3 regions of the Bacillus spongiae genome follow, and region 2 is predicted to be linked to each of the others. Evidence: predicted binding sites of a transcription regulator. Region 2 holds the regulator's gene; each other region holds the start of a gene.
What was found. Region 2 encodes CtsR, which represses protease genes until heat stress. Its sites were predicted from a motif close to ATGGTCAATAAAGGTCAAACA; they were not measured.
Positions count from the first base shown of each region.

Region 1: a site for CtsR is predicted at 2,788-2,808, ahead of WAK64_RS02430 (ATP-dependent Clp protease ATP-binding subunit). Genes of this name have one in related genera too.
Region 3: a site for CtsR is predicted at 2,318-2,338, ahead of clpP (ATP-dependent Clp endopeptidase proteolytic subunit ClpP). Genes of this name have one in related genera too.

Region 1 is NZ_JBBAXC010000002.1:60,508-65,978, forward strand. It holds gene WAK64_RS02425 (M3 family oligoendopeptidase) at 1-451, shown strand, start outside; gene WAK64_RS02430 (ATP-dependent Clp protease ATP-binding subunit) at 592-2,715, opposite strand; gene WAK64_RS02435 (YkvI family membrane protein) at 3,044-4,078, shown strand; gene WAK64_RS02440 (CPBP family intramembrane glutamic endopeptidase) at 4,183-4,791, opposite strand; gene WAK64_RS02445 (DUF6254 family protein) at 4,976-5,089, shown strand; gene WAK64_RS02450 (hypothetical protein) at 5,233-5,471, shown strand, end outside.
Region 2 is NZ_JBBAXC010000021.1:618-6,088, reverse strand. It holds gene clpC (ATP-dependent protease ATP-binding subunit ClpC) at 1-1,053, opposite strand, end outside; gene WAK64_RS19120 (protein-arginine kinase McsB) at 1,070-2,128, opposite strand; gene WAK64_RS19115 (protein-arginine kinase activator protein McsA) at 2,128-2,664, opposite strand; gene WAK64_RS19110 (CtsR family transcriptional regulator) at 2,686-3,147, opposite strand; gene WAK64_RS19105 (Dph6-related ATP pyrophosphatase) at 3,675-4,373, opposite strand; gene WAK64_RS19100 (hypothetical protein) at 4,645-4,872, opposite strand; gene WAK64_RS19095 (hypothetical protein) at 5,149-5,289, shown strand.
Region 3 is NZ_JBBAXC010000008.1:126,709-132,179, forward strand. It holds gene WAK64_RS11430 (gluconeogenesis factor YvcK family protein) at 1-249, shown strand, start outside; gene whiA (DNA-binding protein WhiA) at 306-1,289, shown strand; gene WAK64_RS11440 (HPr family phosphocarrier protein) at 1,282-1,539, shown strand; gene clpP (ATP-dependent Clp endopeptidase proteolytic subunit ClpP) at 1,652-2,245, opposite strand; tRNA gene WAK64_RS11450 (tRNA-Arg) at 2,487-2,558, shown strand; gene WAK64_RS11455 (hypothetical protein) at 2,954-3,127, shown strand; gene WAK64_RS11460 (right-handed parallel beta-helix repeat-containing protein) at 3,521-4,432, opposite strand; gene WAK64_RS11465 (hypothetical protein) at 4,914-5,066, shown strand; gene WAK64_RS11470 (hypothetical protein) at 5,077-5,256, opposite strand; gene WAK64_RS11475 (hypothetical protein) at 5,427-5,471, opposite strand, start outside.

The sequences.
Region 1 (5,471 bases), on a different contig from region 2:
TGAAGCTTTAATCTTTATACCATATGGCGTAGCCGTAGATGAGTTCCAGCACTTTGTTTATGAAAACCCAACTGTCACACCATTAGAACGGAAGTTAAAGTGGCGTGAGATTGAAAAGAAATATTTACCTCATAGAGATTATGATGGGGAAGAATATCTAGAGAATGGTGGATTTTGGCATCGTCAAGGTCATATATTTAATTCACCATTTTATTATATTGACTATACATTAGCGCAAGTATGTGCATTTCAATTTTGGAAGTTATCTCAAGAGAACCAACAAGATGCGTGGGAAAAATATTTATATCTTTGCAAGCTAGGAGGAAGATATTCCTTCACAGATCTTTTAGAAAAAACTAGCTTATTATCACCATTTGATGAAGGAAATATGACAACCGTAATTAAACCAATTGAGGATTGGTTAAGAACAGTGAATGATGATACACTTTAAAGTGACAATTCTAATAGGATAAATAGAAAAGCGCTAGGAGATGGTAATCTCCTAGCGCTTTTCTTATTGTTCATTAACAAATCAATATTCATTTATTAATGAGTATAAATCGCTGCTTGCATTAAGGTAAATTGAGTAGATTATTGAGTCTGAATGACAATTTTATTATTTTCGACGGATGCTGATAATGTCTTAACATTCGGTTCTTCTAAAATAATATCGACAATTTGATCTTCAAGCTCTTGCTGAATGACTCTTCTTAAGGGGCGAGCGCCAAAAGCTGGGTCAAAGCCGTCAGTCACTAGTTGTTGTTTCACCTCATGACTTAATTCAAGCTTAATTTTTTGTTCATCTAAAGATAAGTAAACATCTGATAGCATCAGGTCAACAATTTGTAGTAGATCTTCATTACCAAGAGATTTAAATTCAATCACAGAGTCTAAGCGGTTTAGAAATTCAGGTTTAAAATACATTTTTATAGAATCGATTATGTTGGATTCCTGATAATCCTCTTTACCGAAACCTACCGTTATTCTTTTTTCGCTTTGGCCGGCATTACTTGTCATAATAATGACGGTTTCCTTAAAGCTAACGGTTTTTCCTTGACTATCTGTTAATCGTCCATCTTCTAATATTTGTAAGAAAAGATGTTGAACATCTGGGTGAGCTTTTTCAATTTCATCTAAGAGAATAATACTATATGGGTTTCGACGAACTTTTTCTGTTAGTTGACCAGCTTCCTCATGTCCTACATAACCAGGAGGAGAGCCAATAATTTTAGAAATAGAATGTCTTTCCATATACTCACTCATGTCTAAACGAATCATGCTCTCTTTTGTGCCAAATAATTCCTCCGCTAATGATTTGGTTAACTCTGTTTTACCGACACCTGTTGGACCGACAAAGAGAAACGATCCAATTGGACGATTATGTCTCTTAAATCCTGTACGACTTCGACGAATAGCTTTAGATACTTTAGAAACGGCCTCAGATTGACCAATCACCTTTTTCTGTAAATTTCCTTCTAGGAGCTTTACACGTAACTTTTCATCTTGATGTAGTTTAGTAACGGGAATACCTGTTTTCTCCTCAATAATAGATTGAATGTGCTGAATGTCTACTGTGACTTTAGTATTGTCATTCCTGTCATTTGATGAAAGTCTCTTCTCTAACTGTAATTCTTCATCACGTAATTTGGCTGCCCGTTCATATTTTTCCTGTTTTAATGCATCCTCTTTTTCTTTATGAATTACATTTAATCGTTCACGTAATTGAGAATGGTCACTTTCACTCAAGGAAAGATTTAATTTTGATCCCACTTGGTCCAATAAATCTATTGCTTTATCTGGCAGATAGCGATCCTGAATATAGCGGTGGGAAAGCTCAACACATGCTTTGAGAGCTTCATCTGTATAGTTTACACTGTGAAATTCTTCGTATTTTTCTTTTAGCCCTTTCAGAATAATGAAGGCTTCTTCAAGAGAAGGTTCCTTCACCATTACAGGTTGAAATCTTCTTTCTAAGGCTGCATCTTTTTCAATTTGTCTATACTCTTTTAATGTTGTAGCCCCTACAAGCTGTAATTCACCACGTGCAAGGGCAGGTTTTAAAATATTACCTGCATCCATGCTACCTTCCGCAGAGCCAGCTCCAACCACTAAATGTAATTCATCTATAAAGAGGATAATATTTTTCTTTTGCTGAAGTTCAGAAATCAGTTTTTTCATCCGCTCCTCAAATTGTCCTCTAATGCCTGTGTTAGCAACTAATGAAGCAACATCTAACAAATAGACTTGCTTGTTTTTTAGTTTTATAGGTACGTCACCTGTGGCAATTTTAGAAGCAAGCCCTTCTGCAATGGCTGTTTTCCCAACACCAGGTTCACCAATTAAGACAGGGTTATTCTTATTGCGTCGATTTAATATTTCGATTACTTGTTGAATTTCTTTATCTCTTCCGATTACAGGATCAATTAATCCAGTTTTTGCAATGCTAGTTAAATTACGACCAAATTGGTCCAGAAAACTGTTTTCTGTTTGTTTTTTAGTAGCTCTCGATGTATTTTGTTGGTTCATTTCATTTAACCAATCATTCATTGAGAAACTATTCATAGATGGGGGTGTTTGGCCATTAAAAGTAGCTCCTAAATTGCTTTTTTGTTGTTCATAGCATGAGTGACATAGTATTGCCTCTGATGTATTGCCGTTCAAATTAAAAGAAAGTTTAATACTCGCTTGATTTTGATTACATTGTTGACATTTCATAATTTGTCTCCTCCTTTAAAAATAAAGTTCTCAGTTTGACTTTGACTTTCTTTGACTAATTTCTTTTATTATAATTTGACCTTTCTTGACTTTCAAGTAGTTTGCCTTGAGAATTAGTCGCTTGAGTTAAAGAAGAGACAAAATGGTACATCCATAATTAGGATATGAAATGTAGCTTCCTTTAAAATAAACGAATTTCATTGTTTAGGGATTTAATGATGGAAGTCATAAAAATCATGACAAGCTATAATTTGTAGTTAAAAACACTTCTGTTTCCCCATGCTTGGACATAAGTTGTAATAAGTAAGAAGGGAGAAGTGGTAGGTCAGTGAAAAATTGGAATCAAGCTTTTCAATTGGCAGCTGTTTATGTAGGAACTGTGGTAGGCGCTGGTTTTGCCACTGGCAAAGAGATTGTTGAGTTCTTTACACGTTTTGGTTTTATTGGCTTTATTAGTATTTTAATGAGCGGGTATTTATTTATCATTATGGGATCTAAAATGATGATAAAAGCACAAGAAATAAATGCAAAATCATTTGAAGATTTTCAAACTTACTTATTTGGACCTTTTTTCGGTAAGGTGATGAACGGCCTCGTTTTACTTATGCTTTTGGGAGTAACCTCTGTAATGCTTTCAGGTGCAGGTGCGGTGTTTGAGGAACAACTTTACTTGCCGAAAACATTAGGAATTGGATTAACTATTTTATTAGGATATATCGTGATCCTTGTTGGAACAAAGGGTCTTTTTATGGTGAACTCATTTGTTGTACCAATCATGATTATCTTTAATTTTTTAATCATGATAAAATCTGTCACTACAGACGGGTTTATAGGTGAATTTATGTGGATTCCTCATGCAGAAGATGGGTGGAAAGTGGTGGTGGCACCTTTCTCCTACACAGCATTTAATTTAGCAATGGCACAGGCTGTCCTTGTTCCTATAGCTGCTCAAATAAAGGATCGTACCACTATTCGTTTAGGTGGACTAATTGGAGGTGCATTCTTAACGTTAATTCTTTTATCTATACATTTTACACTGATAATGCTTCCAAATTTAGAAACGTATGAAATTCCGATGGCAGCAGTTATGCAATTGATTGGAGGGGGATTTTATTGGCTCTACGTAGTGATTATTTATGGAGAAATCTTCACGTCAGTAATAGGTGGTGTCTTTGGTTTAGAACAACAGGCGATGACTCATGTTAAGATAAACCGTTCTGTAGTCTTACTCATTTTATTTGCCACGATGTATATAATTAGTCGAGTTGATTATAGTGAACTGCTTTCCTATTTATACCCATTATTCGGAAATGTTAGTTTGATTTTTATCGTATTGTTATGGATGAAAAAGGAAAGTGGATAAATGAAAGCCAAACCTCGAGGGTAGTACACTTCTGTTGAAGTAAAACTTTAAGCAACGATGATCGGAAATAGCTGCTTAAAGTTTTACAATGAAGGCTTCAGCTCTTATAGAGGAAGCAAGATAATAAAGAATAAAATAAAGACTATATGAGAAACAATGACAAGTCGCAAGCTTTCTTTCCACTTGTAAAGAAGTCCCCAGAATAGTCCTGCTACAAAGGCAGCGAGCATCCATATAGGTTGAGAGCTATAGTAAAAAATGGAAGCGTAAGCAATGCTGGAAATAAAGATAGCCATAAAACTGTTCATTTTACTTGCAAGCCTTCTTTGAAAAAAACCACGCCAAAATACTTCTTCACCTGGAATTAAAATAAATAATAACACTAAATAATGCCAAAAGAATTCAGGTGAATAATTTCCATATAATTTATTTACGTCCTTTTCTACTGAGGAAGAGAATAGAACTAAGAGAGAAAATCCAATTTTAAATATTCCGTATAGTAGTAAACCTGAAAGGATTCCGTAGAGGTAATCCTTCTTTTTATCGCTTTGACTTTTAGGAATATGATAAAAAAGCGTAAACGTTACTAAAAATAAAATAGCGGCTGTATACATATACCAAAAGATATCTTTATCAATAAACGTAAAATATAAAAGTATGTGTGCAAATAGTAAGCTAACAAGGAGAGGTAGTTCCTTATTAAAGCGTTTCATAAAAAAATCCCCTTTCTTATATCAGGCACTATTGTATCAAAATGAAACGAGAAATGGTATGTCTGTGGTATTATTTTGAAAAAAAAGAATGTTTCATTTTTATAGATATAAATTTAAACACCATAAGCTGTGGTTAATTTTTATCTATTTGCTTAGGCTAACAAAGGAAAGGAGGTATCCTATTATGTCAAAATCTAAGCGTGAAAGAGAGAGAGAATGGAAAGTAAGAAAAGAAGACCAACCCTCTCATGGAAAAGTAGAATCTTTTAAAGAATTAAAGAATAAAAAAATGGACTAAGGCAGCCAATGGCTGTCTTTTTTTATACAATTAATCGTTTAATAAAACTTGATGCCAATGTATGGTAAGAAGCGAGACAATTATAGAATAGATTATGACAGAATCAAACAAACTAAGAAAAATGTCTATAGAGGAGAGAGTGTGTGAATCATAACTCCGTTTATCTTAACATTACTAGTCAATATTCTATAAGTTCTCTACGGATTCAAAATCCATATATTGTGGCATGGTGGTCAGCTGCGTTTCCTGGATTCGGTCACCTATTGATTGGCAAGCTATACTTAGGTTATTTTCTGATTGTGTGGGAAGTTATTGTCAATTCTCTTGCTCATTTAAATGAAGGTATTTATTATTCAATGGTAGGTGAGTTTGAACAAGCTGT
Region 2 (5,471 bases):
TTTTAATATTTGAACAGACTCTTCTGTTGTTGGTTCATCTACTTGAATCGGTTGGAAACGTCTTTCTAATGCCGCATCCTTTTCAATATATTTTCGATATTCATCTAAAGTAGTAGCACCAATGCATTGCAATTCACCTCGAGCAAGCGAAGGCTTTAAAATGTTAGAAGCATCGATAGCTCCTTCCGCTCCTCCAGCACCAATCAAGGTGTGCAGTTCATCGATAAACAATATAATGTTTCCAGCTTGTCGAATTTCATCCATCACTTTCTTTAAGCGATCCTCAAATTCCCCACGATATTTAGTTCCAGCAACCACTGTTCCCATATCAAGAGTCATCACACGTTTCTCTCTTAGGATTTCCGGTACTTCATTATTGATGATTTGTTGTGCTAACCCTTCTGCAATTGCCGTTTTCCCTACCCCAGGCTCTCCAATTAAAACGGGGTTATTTTTTGTTCGTCGACTCAATACTTCAATTACTCGCTGAATTTCTTTACTTCTCCCTATCACCGGGTCAAGACTTCCTTCACGGGCAACAGCCGTTAAGTCCCTTGCTAAACTATCGAGCGTTGGTGTATTTGCATTTCCCCCTCCTGTTTGGTGACCGTTAGACTCATTACTGCCGAGAAGTTGTAGTACTTGTTGTCTCGCTTTATTTAAACTTACCCCAAGATTATTCAATACTCTCGCTGCTACTCCTTCACCTTCACGGATTAACCCTAATAAAATATGTTCCGTTCCAACGTAGGAATGGCCTAGCTTTCTCGCTTCGTCCATCGATAATTCAATCACTTTTTTTGCACGAGGAGTATAATGTATGTTTTGATTTTTTTCTTTGCCTTTACCGATTAAATTTTCTACTTCTTTTTGTATCTTTTCTGAACTTAATCCTAAGCCATTTAATGCTTTGGCAGCAATTCCTTCTCCCTCTCTAACAAGCCCTAACAAAATGTGCTCGGTTCCAATATTACTATGAGATAATCGAATTGCCTCTTCCTGTGCTAAAGCAAGTACTTTCTGCGCTCTTTCTGTAAATCTTCCAAACATCATTTAGACCATCCTCCAATCAATTATCTTTTTCTAACTGTAAACGTTCCCGAATCAATGTCGCCCGTCTTATATCCCTTTCTTCCGTACTTAAAGGGCCTCCTGCATATTGCTGTAAAAAACCTGGTTGAGTTAAAATCATTAACTCATTCAAAATATTTCTGGATATATTTGAAATATAGCCTAAATCAATCCCTAGTCTAACATCGGATAAACATTGAGCAGCTTCTTTAGTATGAATAATTCGGCTATTCGTTAACACACCATACGAACGATATACTCTGTCTTCTAATTGTATGTCTGAAGTCTTAACTAATGCTTCACGGGCAGATTGCTCTTGAGAAATGATTTGTTTCACTACTCCTAGAAGATCTTCAATAATCTCTTCTTCTGATTTACCTAGCGTCATTTGGTTAGATATTTGAAAAATATTCCCTAACGCCTCGCTCCCCTCGCCGTAAATCCCTCTCACCACTAATCCTAGTTGGTTAATAGCTGGAACCAATCGATTCATCTGTTGTGTAAGGTAGAGACCTGGTAAATGCATCATTACGGACGCTCTTAAGCCAGTTCCAACATTCGTCGGACAACTTGTTAAGTATCCCTTCTCTTCATCATATGCAAAATCCAACCTTGCTTCCATCCAATCATCTATCTCATTGGCTTTATGTAGAGCTTCCTTCAACTGAAGTCCGGGGAATAGACACTGAATTCGAAGATGATCTTCCTCATTAATCATGATACTAACATCTTCTTGTTCAGTTAATATTACTGCACCAAAACGAGAATGTTCAGCAAGCTGGGGACTAATTAAGTGTTTTTCAACTAACACCTTTTTTTGTAATGGCTGAAGTTCGTTAATTTTAAATAATTCCACTTCATGATGACTGTTACTATTCATCTCTTCCACCATGTCCACAATTGCCTTTGCATCTTGAGAACTATAAAGTGTAGGAAAGCGATAGGAGGTGACATTACGAGCAAGTCGGATACGCGTGCTTAAAACAATATCCGAAGAAGGTCCTTCTGAACTCATCCAAGAGCTTACAGCTTTACTCATAAATTGCTCTAATGACATTAGGCATCCCCCCTCTTTTGAATTTGCGTTTTTTCAAGGGAACGAATTTCATCGCGGAGCTCTGCTGCTTTTTCAAATTCCTCATTAGCAATATGCTCTTGAAGCGTTTGACGTAATTGATTCACTTTTTTCTTTAAGTGAATTGCACCACCCTGGCGTTTTGGAACCTTTCCGTTATGAGTCAGATTTCCACTATGCAGCCTCTTTAAAATTGGCACTAACTTTTCACTAAATGTTTGATAGCAATGGTGACAGCCAAATTTACCTACTTTTACAAATTGTTCATACGTCATATGACAGTTTTCACATTGAACTGTACGGGGATCCACTGATTGGTTATGTTTTGGGAAAGTGGTCATATTCAGTAAACCGGAAACTAAATTATTGACAGAGAACATATCTCCTTCATTAAAAAACAAAGATTCCTGTTTCTCTTGAGCACACTTTTGACATAAGTGAATTTCATTTTTTTCCCCGTTAATCACTTTTGTAAAATGAAGCGTTGCAGGCTTTTCTCCACACTCCTGACAAATCATGTGCTTCCCTCTCTTTCTTAATTATTTGTATTTTAACGTCATTAACATACTTTTTAACATCCGTGCTCTTAGTTCATCACGAACAGGAAGATCTATATATATAACGGAACGATCCATCACACTAAGCATTATTTTAGCTTCTCGCTCTGAAATAGCTCCTTCTTCAATTAAGCGAACAATTACATTTTCTGAGCTTGCTTGAGAAACCGTATTTCCAAGCATTGAAAGAATTTGGTCAATAAGGTGTGCTTTATCATGTGTTTGCACCTTTGCAATTCGAATAAAACCACCACCACCTCGTTTACTTTCGACTAAATAGCCCCTCTCTATTGTAAATCGAGTATTTATCACATAATTGATTTGAGAAGGAACACATTGAAATTTATGCGCTATCTCACTTCGTTTTATCTCTACGATATCCGACTCACTCTTTTGAAGAACCTGCTTTAAATAGTGTTCAATTATATCTGATATATTTCTCAACAAACCTCCTCCTTTTCTGACTTTGACTATATTTGACTTTAATTATACTACACATTCCTTTTCCGTGACAAATAGTTCACTTCACAACAATTGAGGATATGTATAATTCGTTGATGTCACCATTATCTTTAACGCCTATGACTGTTTTTAAACCTTTCTTTATTGTGAAGCAGAGAGTAGCTCGAAGCTTTATTTTCCCTATCTTTCTTGGGCTCAATTTAAATTCATAACAAACATCCGTTCTACAACGAATGAACAATGATTTCTTTCGATATTCAATTCCGTTAAACTATAGTATTTATTTGGACCTAAACAAAAAAGCGCGTTTTTATTACTGCGCTCTTTCTAAGTTATATTATTATAGTTCTGGTTAGCCTGATTATCATTATACGTTTCAGATAGCATAATATTTGAATTTAAAAAATCTAAATTTTCCATGAGAGCCTCTAATCCGTATTTCTCAAGCTTACATATGGATGTATAAATAAAGAGGAGCTTTGGCAACCTTTATTATTTTTCTATTTTTTCTATTCATTTGATGAATTAATTGGGATTAGGTCAATATAAAGAAACCGGTCCTTTTGAGTAAAATAGTCAGGTGTTACTTTCTGTTCACCTAATTTATATTTTATTGGGAATTTAAAGTTAGGGCCGTCAAATACAAAAGAGTGGAATTCTCCATTCTCTCCACAAATATCATGCTTTTCTTTAGGGTAATCCTCTATAAACTCCCAGTCATATACTCTGCCTGAGAAGCTCCTATCTAATTTATCCAAATCGATACACGTCAGTACAGTTTTAAACTTACGATTAATAAATTCATGACTCAATTCCTCTACTGGTTTACCCCAAAGAGGGAAGAGTGTGGAAATTCCCGTTTTTAACAGCATATTTTCTCTATACTCCCGAACATCCTGTAGGTGAATATCCCCAAATGCAATATGAGTTACCTTGTCATCCTTCATTTTAGTAACAGCATTTCCCATTAATTCTTGATACTTTTCATCAGAGCAGTCCTGTGGTAGCCAGACTTCTCGTAATGGAATTCCTAAAGACTCAGACTGCAGCTTTAGTAATTCATAACGGACTCCATGAATAGATACGCGATTTACTCCTTCTGTAAGCGTCACTAGCAATGAATCAATCTCGTATTTAGGATTATTTTGTATTTTATATAATGCAAGAGTGGAATCCTTTCCACCGCTAAATCCAACTACAACCTTCATCTGGACCTCCAAAAATTTTATTAATATTATTTGCAAATATACTTGAACCAAGCAAACTTAAACGTGTTTAGGAAACAAAAAAAAACGACCCTCTAAATTCATTCATACGTATAATTCTTATGATCCTTTCATAGGGTATATACTTTTCTGCCAGTATTCTTCAAAATGGATAGATTCTTTCTCTATACTACACTTGGTTTTCGATACTCTAACTCCACAATAAAACCAATCTATTTATTTGATGCTCAAATCCTTTTACTTAATTAGGAGCTTAGTTATTATTTATTTTTTGAACTATTTTTTCTACTCTAAATAACAAAAAAGATTTAATAAATGCTGCCGTTGCGTATAATGAAAAAATATAAAATAGAAACCAAATATGTTGATAATTCGGCCCATTTTCTATTGGCCCTACTTTAGGTTTGTAGCCATTATATACGACAATACACCCAGAAAGCAGAAAAACAATTCCTATAATAAGATATATATATTTCCCCACTTTTTCTCCCTTGGGAGTATATTAAAATTTTTTTTACGTCCGCTAAGAGTTTAATAAATTTCTTCCAAATAAATAACAAAAATATATGAGATAAGTTCAATTACACTCTTTATTTGGAGAACTAGGAAGGATTAAACTACTTAATAACGAAACAGTAATTGCTTATTATAGCTAATTTTATTTTCCTTATTACATTACTTATTCCACAAACTCTTTTCTCTAACTTATTATTAATTATTTCAAATTTCCAATAAACCCACAAGGAGATATTACGTAGTGAGTCTATTAAAATGGATAGGTATTTTTTTCTTTTATTGGGTTGTGGTAGGAACTATAGCAAATATCATGTTTGCACCATTTGTTTATTCTTTAACCGGTATATCTCATTCAGATGGTTTGACTCGTATTAAAATATAACATTTGAAAGGGAAAATGATGATGTTGGAATTAATTGTACCTATTACTTATATAACACTTACTAATTGTAGTCTTTATCATACAAAACAAACCAAAGAGAAATAAGCAATATTATAAGAATATAAAGCCACAGAAGAAAAATAAGAGAAAAGGAAATATAATTCGAATAAGCATTCAGGTAG
Region 3 (5,471 bases), on a different contig from region 2:
CACATGAAGTCTAGCTTTCTTGATATAATATTAGTAAACAATGAAGAAGTCCCTCAGGCTGTTCAGGAAAAATATAAAGAAGAGTTAGCTAAGCCAGTTGTGTTTGATATTGAACAATTAGTAGAGCTCGGTCTTGACGTGTTAAGTGAAAGCATCCTTTCATTTGAAGGAGAACATACCATTCGTCATAATACAGACGAAGTGGCAAAAATAATTTATTCATTATTAGAAGACGAGAAGCATAATTAATAATAATTCTTTGTTAGAATGACGTTATGCAACCGTTTGTCCAGGGGGTGTAGGGTATGTCGTTTGCATCCGAAACGAAAAAAGAACTAACGAATTTAGAAGTGAAAGATTGCTGTGCAAAAGCGGAATTGTCCGCGCTCATTCGAATGAATGGCTCCCTATCCTTCTCCAATCGTACATTAATTGTAAATATTCAAACAGAGAATGCGGCGATTGCTAGAAGAATATATACGTTAATTAAGAAGATATATGATCTTCCAGTTGAGCTACTCGTTCGAAAAAAAATGAGGCTAAAAAAGAATAATGTATACATCGTTCGGTTAAACGAAGGAGCAAAACAAATTTTAGAAGATTTAATGATTTTGAAAGAAGGATTTTCCTTTGTTTATAATATCTCGAATGAACTTGTTAAGAAGAAATGTTGTAAACGTAGCTACTTAAGAGGGGCATTTCTTGCTGGGGGTTCTGTTAATAATCCGGAAACTTCTTCATATCATTTAGAGATTTTTTCTCTTTATGAAGAACATAACCAAGCACTTTCAAGCTTAATGAATGATTTCGGTCTGAATAGTAAAACATTAGAGCGGAAGAAAGGGTTCATTACCTATTTAAAAGAGGCAGAAAAGATTACCGAATTATTAAATATCATTGGGGCACATAATGCACTTATGCGATTTGAAGACGTTAGAATTGTACGTGATATGAGAAATTCCGTTAACCGCCTTGTTAATTGTGAAACAGCCAACTTAAATAAAACAATTGGAGCTGCATTGCGGCAAGTTGAAAATATACGCTATATTGAAGAAACAGTTGGTCTTAACGTTTTACAAGATAAGCTTAGGGAAATCGCCGAACTTCGTGTAGCGTACCAAGACGTAACATTAAAAGAGCTAGGTGAAATGGTATCAGGTGGAGCGGTAAGTAAATCAGGTGTGAATCATCGTTTACGTAAAATTGATCAAATTGCTGAAAAATTGCGTGCTGGTGAATCAGTGTCACTAAAAAATGAAATGAAAAAGGGGAGAAGGGTACATGGTTGAAAAAAAAGTAGAAGTAAAGCTTAAAACAGGTTTACAAGCAAGACCTGCTGCACTATTTGTTCAGGAAGCAAATCGTTTTTCTTCAGAAGTCTTTCTTGAGAAAAATGGGAAGAAAGTGAATGCGAAAAGTATTATGGGCTTGATGAGCTTAGCGGTTAACTCAGGTGCTATTGTAACCCTTATTGCTGAAGGTAATGATGAAAATGAAGTAATTGAAGCATTGGTTGAATTTGTATCAAATGAAGGTTAATATCTTAGAGAAAAACTCACATACCTGCTAAGTATGTGAGTTTTTCTTAGTAATCAACCTAAAAAAAGAGTACCCACTTAGTGAAAGTGAATACTCCGTTTAATGGATCCATTTATTTCTGTTCTTCGTGTCTAGTCATGATTTTGTCAATTAAACCATATTCTAGTGCGCGCTCAGCTGTCATGAAATTATCACGGTCTGTATCTCGGCTAATTACCTCAATATCTTGACCAGTACGTTCTGCTAAAATAGAATTTAGTTTTTCACGTAGGAAAAGAATGCGTTTTGCAGCAATTTCAATTTCAGTCGCTTGACCTTGAGCACCACCTAATGGTTGGTGAATCATGACTTCACTGTTTGGAAGTGCGTAGCGATGTCCTTTTTCACCCGCAGCAAGTAAAAATGCGCCCATAGAAGCAGCCATCCCAATGCAGATGGTTTGTACTTTTGGCTTAATAAATTGCATAGTGTCATAAATCGCCATACCTGCTGTAATGCTTCCACCAGGAGAGTTGATGTAAATGGAAATGTCTTTTTCTGGATTTTCAGCTTCAAGGAACAATAGCTGAGAGACGATGGAGTTGGCAACATTGTCATCAATGGCACTACCCAACATAATAATACGGTCTTTTAATAAGCGTGAATAAATATCATAAGCACGCTCACCACGGTTTGTTTGTTCAATAACTGTAGGAATTAAGTTCATTCTTACTTCCTCCTTTTAATGTATTACAGGATTTCCTGTATAATTTTGTTTATGTAATGTAATCATACACCGATGGTCAATAAAGGTCAAACGTAATGTACTGAGTTATGTAAATCTATCCAAACGAGATACACGTTACCTTTTCCATCTTACCCACTTCACCTTCTTTTAAAACAAATAAAAGCTATTGCGTAATTACGATCTGTCATTTATAATATATTGTCGTACCATATTATTATATGCCCTCGTAGTGTAATGGATAACACGTAAGATTCCGGTTCTTGAAATAGGGGTTCGATTCCCTTCGAGGGCGTACTCAAAAAACGTTATATTAAAAGCTCATACGCTATTGTTGCGTATGAGCTTTTTTGTTTTTTTAGGTGAACAACTTGAAGAAATTTAACGAATGATAAAATTAACGAATGATACTATGAATCGTTATATCGATATGAATGACAGCAGACTACTGAAGGTGGCGAATGTACTGGACGGGAAGGTTTTGTTTCAACCGCAGTCGTTAACGGAGTTTTATTTGTTCGTGGAATGAAGAATAGCCGAAAAATGTCGCCAATAGTAGCGGAATAAAGGTGCGAATAGGGCGAATGAACTTTGTTGTTTTCGTAGGTATAAATTTTTAAAGAATAACACGAAATGTACCACGTAACTAAGTACCTGTTTTACGAAATAAACGGTATAGGTGACAGTAGTATGAAGCGAAGAAATGAAATTAAGAATGTTAAGGCAAAACGAACTCTACAAGAATTAATTCCGGAAGAACCTAACAACACTTCCAACTTTGATGAAGTGGTAGAAGGATTTTTTAGGCATTGCCGTATACGTGGTTTATCGACTTACACTGTTAAGTATTACGATAAGGATTAAAAACAAATTAAAAAGATTTTCCTGGAGTTAGATATATCTCTTAAAGATATGAGGCATATTAAAACGCCACATATTGAGCAATTAATTGAACACCAGCAAAGGAACGGCTGAGCCCGACGTGTATTGCTTGTTTCGACGCACTCCGTTCCTTATCGAAGTACAAAAAGCATCTACTCGGAAAAGCAGATGCGGGAAAAGATGGATCGTTATATCGATTTATATAGCCGTGGTGTTCTTGGCGTATCGGTGCCACACGTGCTGATAATCGCTGAGAAACGGTATGGATTAGACGGTGAATATCCGTTTCGATTGTTTTAAGCGCAGTCGAGTAGTGGTGGAATTAAAGTGAGAATAGGGTGAGGGGCGCGTCGAGTTGACACACCTACTGTTCGTTTAGGTACACAGTCCAGGCGGAGAGCTATTTCCGCATTTGTTGCCGTCGAATGTATTAGCAGTATCAGCAGGTGGAATGGCTTCGATGTCAAATTCGAAGTTATTTTTCGCTTCGTTGAAACGAATGGTGTTGTCAGCTGCGCTATCTTCAATTAAAATACCTGCGTCAGTGACATCAGTACCGTTGTTTCGAGCGATGTTAGAGTCGATGGCGTTTACAAAAGCCCCATCTTCAATTTCAATTCCACTTCCACTGTTATTGCAAGTTAAATTCTTAATAATGTTATTATTACCATCACCAGCCCCAACTAGAATTCCTCGTGCATTATTTTTATTTGATATGTTTCCGATAATTGTATTAAATGAATCATTAATTAATAAACCATCATCTATGTTTTCCTTAGCTGTACTTAATAGAAGCTTATTATTCACATTAGAAAATGAATAACCAGTACCGTCATTTACATTACTTTCACATTTTAATATACAATTGTTTTGCCCAGGAGAGATATTAAATCCATCATCTCTATTCATCAAGATAGAACACTCAATAATTAAATTGTTGTCTCCAATTAACTGTATACCACTACCTATATTAAGTTTTGACTCAATATTCTTTAAAACATTGAAATTAGTATTGATTCGAACTCCCTCATCTGGAAACCCTTGGATAGTGAAATCTTGTAATGTAATTCTGTCAGAAATTACAACCACACCGTCATCACTTCCCTGCGCTGGAGCACCTTCAATAATCGTCCGACCAATGCCACAACCGAAAATTTTTAAATTGTCGACATCTACTTCAAACCCGTCAAACTTCCCAGCTAAAATCTTTATACTATCCCCCGAACTTGAAGCATCAATTGCAGCCTGCACCGTTAGAAAATCCGTTGGTACAAGTCGTAATACCATATCGTATACCTCCCTTCACAATTAGCGTTACTAGAGTATATGAAAAGAGCGCTAAAACGGCTTGTACTATGCGGATAAATGTACGTTTAACTATTGATGTTGATTCGTTTCTTGTAGGCTAGTATGGCAGCAATTATTGGATCGGAGAGTTTATAGGTGACAGGTGAAGTGACAAATTAGTGGATTTGCGGTGAAGTAGTTGAAAAAGACGATTCCATCAGTCGTTTTCGCTTTCTTCAACCTGCATTTTACCCTAATATGTTGTTATACGTAATGATGGGGAAAAATTTAGATACGTAGTGAAGTGAAGTTTACATAGCGGTTCTAACAAAGTTATCGAAATGGAATACTTCCTCCTCTTAGTCACTACGATAGTTAATTTGACATTAATTTCCAATTTTCTGCCGATAGAGTCCAAGCTAAACTAGTTTATCTATCATATACTCTAGTATAGCTATAGCTGAGAAAGAAGGTGACGACTATGAAAACACTTACCTTGATGGCAACATGCTGTATGTTGATGATGATGGTGATGTTAATTCAAGCTGGTGGTACTGGAGTTTCGACACTAAATCAATCTTTTATAATACCAGAGAGTGAGCCTAATACCTTGCAGTTATTTCAACTAGCTTAGTGTCCTTGTACTAAATATTCGAATTCCTTAACGGAAGGTTAGCGAAATAACTAACGGTTAAATATAAGACAAAAAGGAAGGCGATAAAATGAAAACGCATGGCACCACTGACGAGCACCGTTACTTTAACGGTGTTTTTTCTATTGTAGATGAAATGTTGGCGATACCCCGGTGTCAATGTAATAGCCATTTCAGCCCGTCTTATCGCCAAACATTAGTGGGTTAAGTCCGATGCCGTCGCCCCCGAATCAGTTACAAATCGAATATTCATACGAAATCACCTTCTCATAGCCACTACAGAAGTAATTCCACATACATTTCAAATTTATTTCGAATGAGCGAGGAGGAAATTAACAGGAATTACAATTCGACGAAGTCTTCGTTATAAAAAGTATTACCTACAGA